One region of the Streptomyces sp. NPDC007896 genome, then DNA from elsewhere that is predicted to be linked to it. Evidence: riboswitches for the same ligand, from Rfam matches in the RefSeq annotation. Region 1 holds a riboswitch; the other holds the start of a gene.

Evidence for each region. A riboswitch is a leader RNA that binds a small molecule or an ion and turns the genes downstream of it on or off. The one in region 1 is predicted to bind cyclic di-AMP.
Region 2: it holds a riboswitch for cyclic di-AMP, as region 1 does, so the genes downstream of both, ACFZDJ_RS42645 (M23 family metallopeptidase) here and ACFZDJ_RS45155 (M23 family metallopeptidase) in region 1, are expected to answer to the same signal.

The regions. Positions count from the first base shown of each region.
Region 1 is NZ_JBIBKX010000021.1:22,006-28,478, forward strand. It holds gene ACFZDJ_RS45150 (aldo/keto reductase) at 1-435, opposite strand, end outside; gene ACFZDJ_RS45155 (M23 family metallopeptidase) at 494-1,531, opposite strand; cyclic di-AMP (ydaO/yuaA leader) riboswitch at 1,543-1,700, opposite strand; gene ACFZDJ_RS45160 (SpoIIE family protein phosphatase) at 1,957-3,174, opposite strand; gene ACFZDJ_RS45165 (hypothetical protein) at 3,237-3,428, opposite strand; tRNA gene ACFZDJ_RS45170 (tRNA-Met) at 3,596-3,669, opposite strand; gene ACFZDJ_RS45175 (dihydrofolate reductase family protein) at 3,743-4,885, opposite strand; gene ACFZDJ_RS45180 (MarR family winged helix-turn-helix transcriptional regulator) at 4,958-5,461, shown strand; gene ribA (GTP cyclohydrolase II RibA) at 5,666-6,292, shown strand; tRNA gene ACFZDJ_RS45190 (tRNA-Lys) at 6,365-6,437, opposite strand.
Region 2 is NZ_JBIBKX010000018.1:79,185-85,657, reverse strand. It holds gene ACFZDJ_RS42660 (DNA topoisomerase (ATP-hydrolyzing)) at 1-317, opposite strand, end outside; gene ACFZDJ_RS42655 (insulinase family protein) at 597-1,937, shown strand; gene ACFZDJ_RS42650 (insulinase family protein) at 1,934-3,322, shown strand; cyclic di-AMP (ydaO/yuaA leader) riboswitch at 3,621-3,781, shown strand; gene ACFZDJ_RS42645 (M23 family metallopeptidase) at 3,794-4,558, shown strand; gene ACFZDJ_RS42640 (GntR family transcriptional regulator) at 4,795-5,490, shown strand; gene ACFZDJ_RS42635 (HPr family phosphocarrier protein) at 5,675-5,956, opposite strand; gene ACFZDJ_RS42630 (GNAT family N-acetyltransferase) at 6,136-6,473, shown strand, end outside.

The DNA.
Region 1 (6,473 bases):
CCGGACCAGTTCGTCCAGCGCGCCGATGATCTCCTCGACCGGCACCGAGGTGTCGTCGAAGTGGGTGTAGTAGAGGTCGATGTAGTCCGTGCCGAGGCGGCGCAGCGAGGCGTCGGCGGCGGCCCTGATGTTCGTCGCGGACAGGCCCTTGTACTCGGGGTGGGTGCTGACCTTGGTGGCGAGGACCACGTCGGAGCGGTTGCCGCGCGCGGCGAACCACTTGCCGATGATCGTCTCCGACTCACCGCCTGTGTGGCCGGCGATCCACGCGGAGTAGCCGTCGGCGGTGTCGACGAAGTTGCCGCCCCCGGCCGTGTACGCGTCGAGCACGGCGAAGGACTGCGCCTCGTCGGCTGTCCAGCCGAAGACGTTGCCGCCGAGGGAGAGCGGGAAGACCTCGAGGTCGGAGGAGCCGAGTTTGCGGAGAGAAGTCATGCTTTATTTCAACAGCCGTACCGGACTGCCGTATTCCGCACACGGCCCCCGGGAACGATCAGGGGTTGAGGCCCTTGCTCTGCAGCCACGCCATCGGGTCGATCGCGCTGCCGCCGCCCGGGTGAACCTCCAGGTGCAGATGCGGCCCGGTCACGTTGCCGGTCGCGCCCACACGCCCGATGACGTCGCCGGTGGCCACCTTCTGCCCGACGCTGACGCTGATGGACGACTGGTGGCAGAACCACAGCTCCGTGCCGTCGTCGAGGGTGAGGATGGTGCGGTAGCCGTACGAGCCGGCCCAGCCCGCCTCCGTGATCGTGCCGCTGTGGATGGCCTTGATCAGCGTGCCGGTGGGGGCCGCGAAGTCGAGGCCGGTGTGGTACCCGGAGGACCACATGGAACCGGCGTCGCCGAAGCGGGAGGTCAGGGTGTACGAGGAGGTGGGCAGCGAGTAGCTCTTGGCGAGCTCGGCGAGGCGCGCGGCCTCGGCCTTCTGCTTGGCGTCCTCGTCCGCCTTCTTCTTCGCGGCGGCGACCTTGGCCTCGGCGTCGTCCTTCTGCTTGGCGGCCAGGGCGACCGCCTTCTTCGCCGCGGCGGACTCGGCGGCGGCCTGGGCCGCCTTGTCGACCTGGTCCTGCTGCGACTCGGCCTGCAGGATGATGCGGGCGCGCAGTGCCTCGCCCGCGTCCTTGTTGCCCTGCGCGGCGTCGGCGCTGGTCACGCCGGCGCTGGTGAGCGGGGTGGCGGAGCCCTTCGGCGTGCTGGAACCGCCGTCGGATATCAGCGCCTTGGCGGACTGGGTGACCGAGGAGAGGTCGGGCAGCGAGATGGACACCGGCGGCTTGCCGGGCGCCGCGGTGGCCATGCCGCCCGCACCGACGGCGGCGATGACGCCGACGCCCAGGACCGTGGAGCTGCGGGCGAGTCCCCCGCCGCGCTGCTTGGAGACGCGGTGCCGGCCGCGGAGGGGGCGGATGGAATCCTCGGTGGGGTTCCACTCCTCCCAGGGGCCCTCGTCCTTGCCGTAGGCGTAGCCAAAAGTCTGGGTGTCGTTCGGCGGGAACGAAGTGGGCTGGGCGGGCCGGTTGGACGCCACGTGGGCGTGCTCCTTTCCTTCCTTCTCGCCTACCGGGTTAGCTGACGGGTTCGGAGCAGGAAGGTCTCCTACGCGCGTCAACCCACGGTGTCTCCACCGCGAAAGACGCTCGATTCACCCCAAGTTGGTGGTTCCCCGGTTCCCTTGCGGGATTCGGCGCGTGCGCACGGAGCCGACTCTTGTGACGGCTGGGACGACCGCGCTGCGTTATCGAACGTTAATAGACACGGGTACCGGATTCCAAGCTGTTCGTACTGATCATTAACCACTTTTGGCCAGGACTTACCGGCCATGAGCGGCGGAAATCGGGCGAGTTGACCGCACCCTCCTACCCGGCAGTTATTTGACGGTGCGTCAGTTGTTATGCGGAGGGACATCGACCGATCACCCCTCGTGACAACGATCAAGAACGCCCCTTCCCGTGACTACGGCCGCCGTACGGCGAGCAGTGCCATGTCGTCCGTCAGTGCGCCGCCCGTGTGCCGCCGGACCTCCTCCGAGAGCGTGGCCAGCAGGACGTCGGGGCCGGGGAAGGTCCGTCCGGCCAGACGCGCGGCCGGATCGTAGAAGCGCCCCTGCGCGTCGCGGGCCTCGGACAGTCCGTCCGTGTGGAAGAGGAGCGTGGCCCCGTGCGGGAAGCGCGCCTCCTGCGCACGGTCCGGCCAGCTGCCCAACTCGCCCATGCCGAGCGGCAGTGCGGGGTTCGCGGCGGCGAGCGTGACCAGCGTTCCGTCCGCGTGCAGGAGCAGCGGCGGCGGGTGGCCACGGTTGACGATCCGTACGAGGCCGCCCTCGTGCGTGATCTCCGCGAGGACGGCGGTGGTGAACCCCTCGAAGGCGTCGAGGCCCTTGCGCCGGGTGCCCTCGCGGACCAGCGCCCGCTCCAGCCGCTGCGCGACCGCCTCCGGCGTGGCCTCCTGCTCGGCCGCCTCCCGGAACGCCCCGATGAGCACCGCGACGGCGGCCACCGCTTCCATGCCCTTCCCGCGTACGTCGCCCACCGCCAGCCGTACACCGTGCGGGGAGTCCTGCACCGCGTACAGGTCGCCGCCGATGAACGCGCCCGCCTGCGCGGCCTCGTAGCGCGCCGCGACGTCGAGGCCGCCGATCCGCCGGTCGGGTTCCGGCAGGACGGCACGCTGGGCCGCCTCGGCGATCTGGTGGGCCGAGGCCAGTCGTTCGTCGGTGCGACGGACGAGGATGTTGATGAGCACGGCCAGCACGCCGACGGTCGCCACGGTGGCGACCTGCGTGAGCGCGTCCACCTTGAAGACGATGCCGAGCCGGATGTGGATCGTGAGCACCGCGACGAGCGCCGCGATGCCGGTGAGCACGGTGCCGCGCAGCGAGAAGAGCGGGGCGGCCACGAGCGGCGCGGCCGTGAAGAGGGGGCCCGCGGTGAAGGCCATCGGGGTGAAGTAGTCGTAGAACGCGCCGACCAGGATGAGCAGCGCGGGCAGCACCCGGGCGAGGTTTCGCGCGCAGGAGATCCGGCTCCGGTCCGCCTCGGCCGGGCGGGGCACCGGCTCGTCCCCCAGCCCCGGATCGGGCACGGGGACCCCGGGCGATCGCCCACCGGACCGGTCGTTCGGCTCGTCGTTCGGCTCCTCGGCCCGCTGCGCGCCTCCTCGCTGCTGCCCCACCCGTCCAGGCTTCCCGGCGCGGGGGCGGGGGGCGAGTGGTGAGGGGCCGACCGGGGGATGCGTCAGTCCGAGCCCGACCACCGGACGCCGCCGGCTCCGCCGCGCCCGTGGTGGTGCCCGGCCGGGGCGACGACGGTCCCGCCGTCCGGCACGAAGTCATGACCGCCGTGGCAGACCCCGAGGAACAGCGCGCACGCGGCGAGCAGCAGCGCGAGCGCCGGCGCGCGCCGGACCAGCCACCGAGGACAACTCATAGTGAGCGGAAGACTACAGAAAGTCGGGTCGGCAGGGAAAATCGGGGCGGGACGGCAAACAGGAAAGCCGGGCGGCGGGAAGCCCGGGACGGCAAGAAACCCGGGACGGCAAACGGGAAAAACCAAGGGCCGGAACTCGTTTCCGAGTTCCGGCCCTTGGCCTTCAGTAGCGGGGACAGGATTTGAACCTGCGACCTCTGGGTTATGAGCCCAGCGAGCTACCGAGCTGCTCCACCCCGCGTCGTTGAAATTAGTGTACGCCATCCGCGGGGCCCGATTCACCAGGCTTTTCGCGGACGACCGCGGGGCCGCCCCTACCCGGCCGCGAGAAGGTGCCGATTGGGCGCCACGGCCCGCTCCTCGAACTCCGGCAGTACGACGACATCCGCCCCCGCGGCCACGAGCAGACCGTTCCCGTCGGCCCCCGTCACGAACGTGTCGGGCTCGCGCCACGCGGTGACCACCCGCCGTACCCCCGCGTCGAGGATCAGCCGCGCACAGGGCGCGGGCCGGGACGCCCGCCGCGCGCACGGCTCCAGGCTGCTGTACACGGTGGCGGAGCGAAGGCGCGGATCCGCGGCATCGATCTTCGCGAGCGCCGCCTCCTCGGCGTGCACGACGGGGTCGTCGCCCTCCCGTGAGTGCCCGCGCGCCAGCTCGGTGCCGTCGGCCGCCACCACCACCGCCCCCACACTGAACGCCGTCTCCGAGGGCGGGCACAGCGCCGCCAGCTCGCAGGCGACGCCCAGCCAGTGCCGGTCCGCGGCGGAGGCGAGAGCGCCCGCCCCGGGTGCGGTGGGGACGTAGCGGATGAGGACGACGTCCCCGACCGGCCGTGTCTCCACCAGCCGCATCCGGCCCGGCGGATATCCCCCGGGTCCGAACAGCCGTGGCGCGTCCGGCTCCCCCACGAAGAGCGGCGCGACGGCGAGCTGCAGCTCGTCCGCCAGCCCCTGTGCCATCAGCTGGGTGTGCACGCGCCCCCCGCCCTCGACCATGAGCCGCCGCACCCCGCGTACGTCGTGGAGGTGTTCGAGCACGACGCGCCAGTCCAGCTCGGCGCCGATCGGGACCACGTCGACGTCCAGTCCGCGCAGGGCGTCGGTGGCGCGTTCGGCGCCCTTGTCCGTCGTGTAGACGACCTTCTCGCCGCCCGTGCGCCAGAACTGGGCGTCCGGGTCGAGGTCGCCGGAGCCGCTGACGGTGACTTTCAGCGGGTACTCCGGGCGTCCGGCGGCGGTCCGCGCCGCCCTGCGCTCGGCGGAGTTGACCAGCAGCCGGGGGTTGTCCGCGCGGATGGTGCCGGCGCCGATCAGGATCGCGTCGCTGGACGCCCGCACCTCGTCGACCCGGTCGAAGTCGGCCGGGCCCGAGAGCAGCAGGCGTTCGGGGCCGGTGTCGTCCAGGAAGCCGTCGAGGGAGACGGCGGCGGACAGCAGGACATAGGGATGGGGCATGGGGCGCACCCTCCAGCTCCGAGCGCAGGGCTCCTAGTGGTTCAAGTTTTAAACAATACCTAGACTGGCGGCATGACGACCCGCTGGCTCTCCCCCGCCGAGCAACGCGCCTGGCGCGCGTACAACGCCGCCACCTCGCTCCTGGAGGACACGATCGACCGGCAGCTCCAGGCCGAGACGGGCATGCCCCACCTTTACTACTCCATCCTGGCCATGCTGTCCGAGGCACCGGACCGGCGGCTGCGGATGACCGACCTCGCCGAGATCCTGAAGATCACCCGCAGTCGGCTGACGTACGGCGTCACCCGGCTGGCCAACGACGGCCTGGTGCGCCGGGAGGGCTGCCACAGCGACAAGCGCACCCAGGTCGCGGTCCTCACCGACGAGGGCATGGCCGTTCTGGAGCGGGCGGCGCCGGGTCACGCGGAGCAGGTCATGAGGGCGGTCTTCGACCAGCTGACCCCGGAGCAGGTGGGACAACTGGAGGAGATCTGCGGGGCCATCACCCGCGGCATCCAGGGGGAGAACCCCGGGGCCTGCGGGGAAGATCTGCCGTGGCGGCGGCGTTCTTCGTGAGTCGGCGACGACGTTCCTCGTGAGCCGTACGACAGCACTCTTCGTGAGCCGTACGACACAGAATCGAGCAAAGCCGTTGCTTGAACTTTAAAGCACCGTGTACTGTCTGTCTCCGAGGCAGTGCTTCAAAACTGAAGCACCAGCGGCACAACTCGCACCCCACCCGCTGGACTCGCACCACACCCGCTGGACCGGAGAGACAACATGCGCGATTTCCCCACCGCCACGGTGCGCACCCGCGTCACTGTGCCCCTGCGTTTCGGCGACGGCTACTCGGTCGCCGCGGAGTTGGTCACCTTCCACGGCCTCGCCGACGACAAGGAGCACCTCGCCGTCGTGCTCGGCAAGCCCGGCGCGACCCCGCTGGTGCGGCTCCACTCCGAATGCCTGACCGGTGACGTCTTCGGCTCGGCCCGCTGCGACTGCGGCCCGCAGCTGCGCGAGGCGGTGGAGCAGATCGCGGAGCGCGGCGGAGTGCTCCTGTACCTCCGTCAGGAGGGCCGCGGCATCGGCCTCTACAACAAGCTCGACGCGTACGCCCTCCAGGACCAGGGCCTCGACACCTACGCCGCCAACGCCGCGCTCGGCCTGCCCGAGGACGGCCGCGACTACACGGCGGCGGCCCAGATGCTCCAGGCCCTCGGCATCGACGACCTGGACCTGCTCTCCAACAACCCGGACAAGGCCGAGCAGCTGCGCGACCTCGGCGTCACGGTCTCCCACCGCGTCCCGACGGGCGTCTTCACCACCGCCCACAACGTGCGCTACCTGCGCGCCAAGGTCCTCCAGACCCAGCACACGCTCCCCCTGCCGGAACTCACGGCGGGCTGAGCCGTCGGGCCCCACGCTCCCCGAACACACCGAAGCCCCAGGTCAGATTCCCTCTGACCTGGGGCTTTTCGGTAGACCCTGTGGGACTCGAACCCACAACCAATGGATTAAAAGTCCACTGCTCTGCCAATTGAGCTAAGGGTCCACACGCCGGCCCGGATCGATCCCGTGCCGATGCATC
Region 2 (6,473 bases), on a different contig from region 1:
GGCTGGGCCAGCCGCACCAGCGCGTCGTAGATCGACGCGTCGCCGTGCGGGTGGAGCTTACCCATGACCTCGCCGACGACGCGGGCGCACTTCACATAGCCGCGGTCGGGGCGCAGCCCCATCTCGTTCATCTGGTACACGATGCGGCGGTGCACGGGCTTGAGGCCGTCACGGGCATCCGGCAGGGCTCGCGAATAGATGACCGAGTACGCGTATTCGAGGAAGGAGCCCTGCATCTCGTCCACGACGTCGATGTCGAGGATCTTCTCCTCGTACGAGTCGTCGGGCGGCGGGGTCTTCGTGCTGCGGCGGGCCATCGCTGCTGCGGCTCCTTCACAGTCTCTGCCGGGGCATGAACGGGTTCTGACGCGCACCATTGTGGACCGCCGCACTGACAACGCGGACCGCGACCCGTCCATAGAGGCTCCAGGGCGCCCCGTTCCGATCGCTCACGGTGAACGGAAGTCCGGCCTCCCACCTCAGGAATTCTCGCTCTCGGCGTACGAGGTGCGGGAACTTCGCCACCTGTCGGCGCGCTTGCATACAGTGGCAGGACCGGCAGGAATTCTGCAGTTTCCGCGATCGAAGGGACGTACATGCCCATGGGTCACACGGCCACAGCTGAGGCAGGCTCCGGCGGCCTGACAGCGACCGAGCACCGCCTGGCCAACGGCCTGCGCGTGGTGCTCTCCAAGGACCACCTGACCCCGGTCGCGGCGGTGTGCCTCTGGTACGACGTCGGCTCACGGCACGAGGTCAAGGGCCGTACCGGCCTTGCTCACCTTTTCGAGCACCTGATGTTCCAGGGCTCCGGTCAGGTGAAGGGCAACGGCCACTTCGAACTGGTGCAGGGCGCGGGCGGCTCCCTCAACGGAACGACCAGCTTCGAGCGCACCAACTACTTCGAGACGATGCCCGCCCACCAGCTGGAGCTCGCCCTCTGGCTGGAGGCCGACCGCATGGGCTCGCTGCTGGCCGCGCTCGACGACGAGTCCATGGAGAACCAGCGGGACGTCGTCAAGAACGAACGCCGCCAGCGGTACGACAACGTGCCCTACGGCACCGCCTTCGAGAAGCTGACCGGGCTCGCCTACCCCGAGGGCCACCCGTACCACCACACCCCGATCGGGTCGATGGCGGACCTGGACGCGGCGACCCTGGAGGACGCCCGCGCGTTCTTCCGCACCTACTACGCGCCGAACAACGCGGTGCTCTCCGTGGTCGGGGACATCGACCCGGAGCAGACGCTCGCCTGGATCGAGAAGTACTTCGGCTCCATCCCCGGGCACGGCGGCAAGCCCGCCCCGCGCGACGGCTCGCTGCCCGAGGTCATCGGCGAGCAGCTGCGCGAGGTCGTCGAGGAGGAGGTCCCGGCGCGCGCCCTGATGGCCGCCTACCGGCTCCCGGAGGACGGCACGCGCGCGGCCGACGCGGCCGACGTGGCGCTCACCATCCTCGGCGGCGGCGAGTCGTCCCGGCTCTACAACCGACTCGTACGCCGCGACCGTACCGCCGTCGCGGCCGGGTTCGGCCTGCTGCGGCTCGCCGGAGCGCCCTCCCTGGGCTGGCTGGACGTGAAGACGTCCGGTGACGTCGAGGTCCCGGTGATCGAGTCCGCCGTCGACGAGGAGCTCGCCCGGTTCGCCGAGGAGGGCCCCACGGACGAGGAGATGGAGCGCGCCCAGGCCCAGTTGGAGCGCGAGTGGCTGGACCGGCTCGGTACGGTCGCGGGCCGCGCCGACGAACTGTGCCGGTACGCCGTCCTGTTCGGCGACCCGCAGCTCGCCCTGACGGCCGTACAGCGCGTCCTGGACATCACGGCCGTGGAGGTCCAGGAGGTCGCCAAGTCCCGCCTGCGCCCCGACAACCGCGCGGTGCTCGTGTACGAGCCGGTCGCTGCCGACACCACCGAAGAGGACGAGGAGGCGGCGAAGTGACCGAGCTCGCCACCATGGACTTCCACCCGCAGCCCCAGGCGGGTCAGCCCAAGCCCTGGGCCTTCCCGGCGCCCGAGCGCGGCACGCTGGACAACGGCCTGACCGTGCTGCGCTGCCACCGCCCCGGCCAGCAGGTCGTCGCCGTCGAGGTGCTGCTCGCCGCGCCGCTGGAGGCCGAGCCCGCGGGCCTCGACGGCGTCGCCACGATCATGGCGCGCGCCTTCTCCGAGGGCACCGACAAGCTCTCCGCCGAGGAGTTCGCCTCCGAGCTGGAGCGCTGCGGCGCCACCCTCGACGCGCACGCCGACCACCCCGGCGTACGGCTGTCGCTCGAAGTGCCCGTCTCGCGCCTGCCCAAGGCGCTCGGGCTGCTCGCCGACGCCCTGAGGGCACCGGCGTTCGCGGACAGCGAGGTGGAGCGGCTGGTGCGCAACCGGCTCGACGAGATCCCGCACGAGACGGCCAACCCGGCCCGGCGTGCCGCCAAGGAGCTCTCCAAGGAGCTGTTCCCGGCTACCTCGCGCATGTCGCGCCCGCGCCAGGGCACCGAGGAGACCGTCCAGAAGATCGACTCGGCGGCCGTACGCGCCTTCTTCGACAAGCACGTACGTCCCGCCACGGCCGCCGCCGTGATCGTCGGCGACCTGACGGGCGTCGACCTCGACGCGCTGCTCGCCGAGACGCTCGGCGACTGGACCGGCTCGCCCGCCGAGCCGCGCCCCGTGCCGCCGGTGACCGCCGACGACACCGGCCGTGTGATCATCGTGGACCGCCCCGGCGCGGTCCAGACGCAGCTGCTCATCGGACGCGTCGGCGCCGACCGGCACGACCGTGTGTGGCCCGCCCAGGTGCTCGGTACGTACTGCCTCGGCGGCACCCTCACCTCGCGCCTGGACCGCGTCCTGCGCGAGGAAAAGGGCTACACCTACGGTGTGCGGGCGTTCGGCCAGGTCCTGCGTGCCGCCCCGGACGGAACCGGTATCGCGATGCTCGCCATCAGCGGCTCCGTGGACACCCCGAACACCGGCCCGGCGCTCGACGACCTCTGGAAGGTGCTGCGCACCCTCGCCGCCGAGGGCCTGACGGACGCCGAGCGCGACATCGCCGTACAGAACCTGGTGGGGGTGGCGCCCCTCAAGTTCGAGACCGCGGCGGCCGTCGCGGGCACGCTCGCGGACCAGGTCGAGCAGTACCTGCCGGACGACTACCAGGCGACGCTGTACCAGCAGCTCGCCGCGACCGGCACCGTGGAAGCCACCGCGGCCGCCGTGAGCGCCTTCCCGGTGGACCGTCTGGTGACCGTCCTCGTCGGCGACGCCACGCAGATCCGGGAGCCCGTCAAGGCCCTCGGAATCGGTGAAGTGACCGTCGTTTCGGCGGAGTAGAGGTTCAGCGGAGCAGCGGCTCGGTAGAAGCCGGCTGGAAGCCGAGCCGCACGCGGAGCGGAAGAGCGTGACTCCGTAGGGCCCGGGTGACTGAAGAGTCGCCCGGGCCCCTTTTTGCTCGGATTTCCGCTCGGATTGCGCTTGGACCTCATCCCCAAGATGTCCGTATTGGTAGGGAGGTTGCCCGTCTGCCCTGTGGCATGCACTACAAAAACCGTGATCCGTTTGTTGATTGAAAGACGCCCCGTCTAGCGTCGGGGCGGCTGTTCGTCAGGCAGTGCGCCGCGCCCGCGGCACCGGACAGTCATCGCCGAGTCCCCGTACGGCGCGAGCCAGGGGAGCCGGGGACCCACACGTAGTCCCTGGGGTGAATCGGACGCCCTCCCTGGAGGGGGTCCGTAGGAGACCTTCCTGCTCCGAACCCGTCAGCTAACCCGGTAGGCGAGAGGGAAGGAAAGGAACAGCCCCTACATGGCGTTCACCTGTGGCCCCGGGAAACACCGCCGTCCGAGCCGCGTGAAGCGCTCCACCACGAACGCCGTCGGCGTCGCCGCGCTCACCACCACCGGTGTCATCGGAACCCTGGCCGCCCCGGCCCTCGCCGCGGACGCCTCCGTCGAGCAGACCGGGCTGACCCAGGCCGTCACCCTCGGCGACAGGGTCGCCGCCCAGATCGACGCGCAGGCCGCCGCCCAGCAGCGCGCCGCCGACGAGGCGGCCGCGCGCAAGAAGGCCGAAGAAGCCGCGCGCAAGAAGGCCGCCGAGGAGGCGAAGAAGGAGCGCGAGGCCAAGGAGCGTGCCGCCCGCGCCGCCGAGCGCAAGCGCCTCAACACCTTCGTCCTGCCGATCACCGGCTCGTACATCTCCACCGGCTACAAGACCGGCGGCAGCCTCTGGTCCTCCGGCAGCCACACCGGCGTCGACTTCCACGCCGCCTCCGGGACCTCGGTCCACGCGGTCGGCTCCGGCACGGTCGTCACGGCCGGCTGGGGTGGTGCCTACGGCAACCAGATCGTCCTGAAGATGCACGACGGTACCTACACGATGTACGGCCACCTGTCGTCCATCGGCGTCTCCGTGGGGCAGACGGTCACCCCGGGCCAGCAGATCGGCCTCTCCGGCTCCACCGGGAACACCACCGGGCCGCACCTCCACTTCGAGGCCCGCACGACGGCGGAGTACGGCTCCGACATGGACCCGGTCGCCTACCTCCGCTCGCACGGCGTGAACGTCTGACGCTCGCACGGCGTGAACCTCTGACACTCGCGCACCGTGAACGTCCGACGACCGGCGTCAACACTTCCGAAGCCCCGGCTCCCCTCAGCCGGGGCTTCGTCGTTTCGAACGACTGTCTGTCCAAAAAATATCCATGGATTCCGGCCCGCCATCGGAAATTCCGGCTCTCTGCAATAGAGTCGCTGAACAAGCGTCAATCGACCGCGTTTCGCGGGGATTAAGGCGGAGGTCCGGTCATGCGCATTCCCGCGCACTCGGTATGCACGGCGATCCGTGACGACATCGTCGCGGGTGTCTACGAGCGCGGCAGCCGGCTCACCGAGGAACTGCTCGCGCGCCGCTACGGCGTCTCGCGGGTCCCCGTGCGTGAGGCCCTGCGCACGCTGGAGGCCGAGGGCTTCGTCGTCACCCGTCGGCACGCGGGCGCGTGTGTCGCGGAGCCCACCGAGCAGGAGGCCGCGGACCTGCTGGAGATGCGCATGCTCCTGGAGCCGCTGGGCGCCGCGAGGGCCGCGCAGCGGCGCACCGAGGCCCACCTCAAGGTGCTTCGAGGCCTGGTCAGGCTGGGGCAGGAGCGGGCCAGGAGGGGGAACAGCGAGGATCTGCGCTCGCTCGGCGGCTGGTTCCACGAGACCCTCGCGCAAGCCTCCGGGAGCCCCGCGCTGAGCTCCACGCTGGCCCAGCTGCGGCACAAGATCGCCTGGATGTACGCGGTCGAGGCGCCGGCCAATCCGGCGGAGTCCTGGGCGGAGCACGGCGGGATCGTGGACGCGGTGGCGCGCGGCGACAGTGAGCGGGCGCGGGCCGTCACGGCGCTGCACACCGAGCGCGCGACGGTCGCGCACCGGCTGCGTTTTCCCGGCGGGGGAGATCGGCCGGAGCGCGTGAGGACTTCGCAACATCCCGTAAACATGACGGGCGTGCGTCATTAACACCGGCGCCGTATACAAAGAGGGGTAATTCGCGGGGGATTATTTCTGCTGCCCGCAATTGGGAAAAGCGAAGGGCCCGCCCGATGTTTTCGGGCGAGCCCTTCGAATGCGTGCGGGGCGGGGTCTTTTGGTGCGAAGGCCACTCCCGCCATCAATTGAGGAACCCCGCTCGGGGGGCTCCTTCTCAGACGGTCTCGGGGAGCTCCTCGAGACCCTCCGCCACCAGCTTCGCCAGCCGGTCGAGCGCGGCGTCCGCACCCTCGGCGTCCGAGGCGAGGACGATCTCCTCGCCGCCCTGGGCGCCCAGGCCGAGGACCGCCAGCATGGAGGCCGCATTGACGGGGTTGCCCTCCGCCTTGGCGATCGTCACGGGGATACCGGAGGCCGTGGCCGCCCGGACGAAGATGGAGGCGGGACGGGCGTGGAGGCCCTCGGCCCAGCCGACGTTGACGCGGCGCTCAGCCATGTGATGCTGCCCTTCAGGTGTTCAGGGTTGTCTAGACCAGTGTTCCACAACGTGAAGCGAGCCCGGGGTAGGGTGCTGTTCCTGTCCCGGACTCCGCGTCGGATCCCGGCCTGGATCCGACTTCGGTGCCCCTAGCCTGCCTCGCGCCGTTGTCGGACGCGAGCCGTACTCTGGGGCCCATGCAGACCTCGTCGGACCGGCACGAGTACCCCTCCCACTGGGAGGCCGACGTGGTGCTGCGCGACGGCGGCACCGCCCGCATCAGGCCCATCACCGTCGACGACGCCGAGCGGCTGGTGAGCTTCTACGAGCAGGTGTCGGACGAGTCGAAGTACTACCGCTTCTTCGCGCCCTACCCGCGCCTGTCCGCCAAGGATGTCCACCGCTTCACGCACCACGACTTTGTGGACAGGGTGGGGCTCGCGGCCACGGTCGGCGGCGAGTTCATCGCCACCGTACGCTATGACCGTATTAATGCCGATGGTCGGGCCGCCTCCGCGCCCGCCGACGAGGCCGA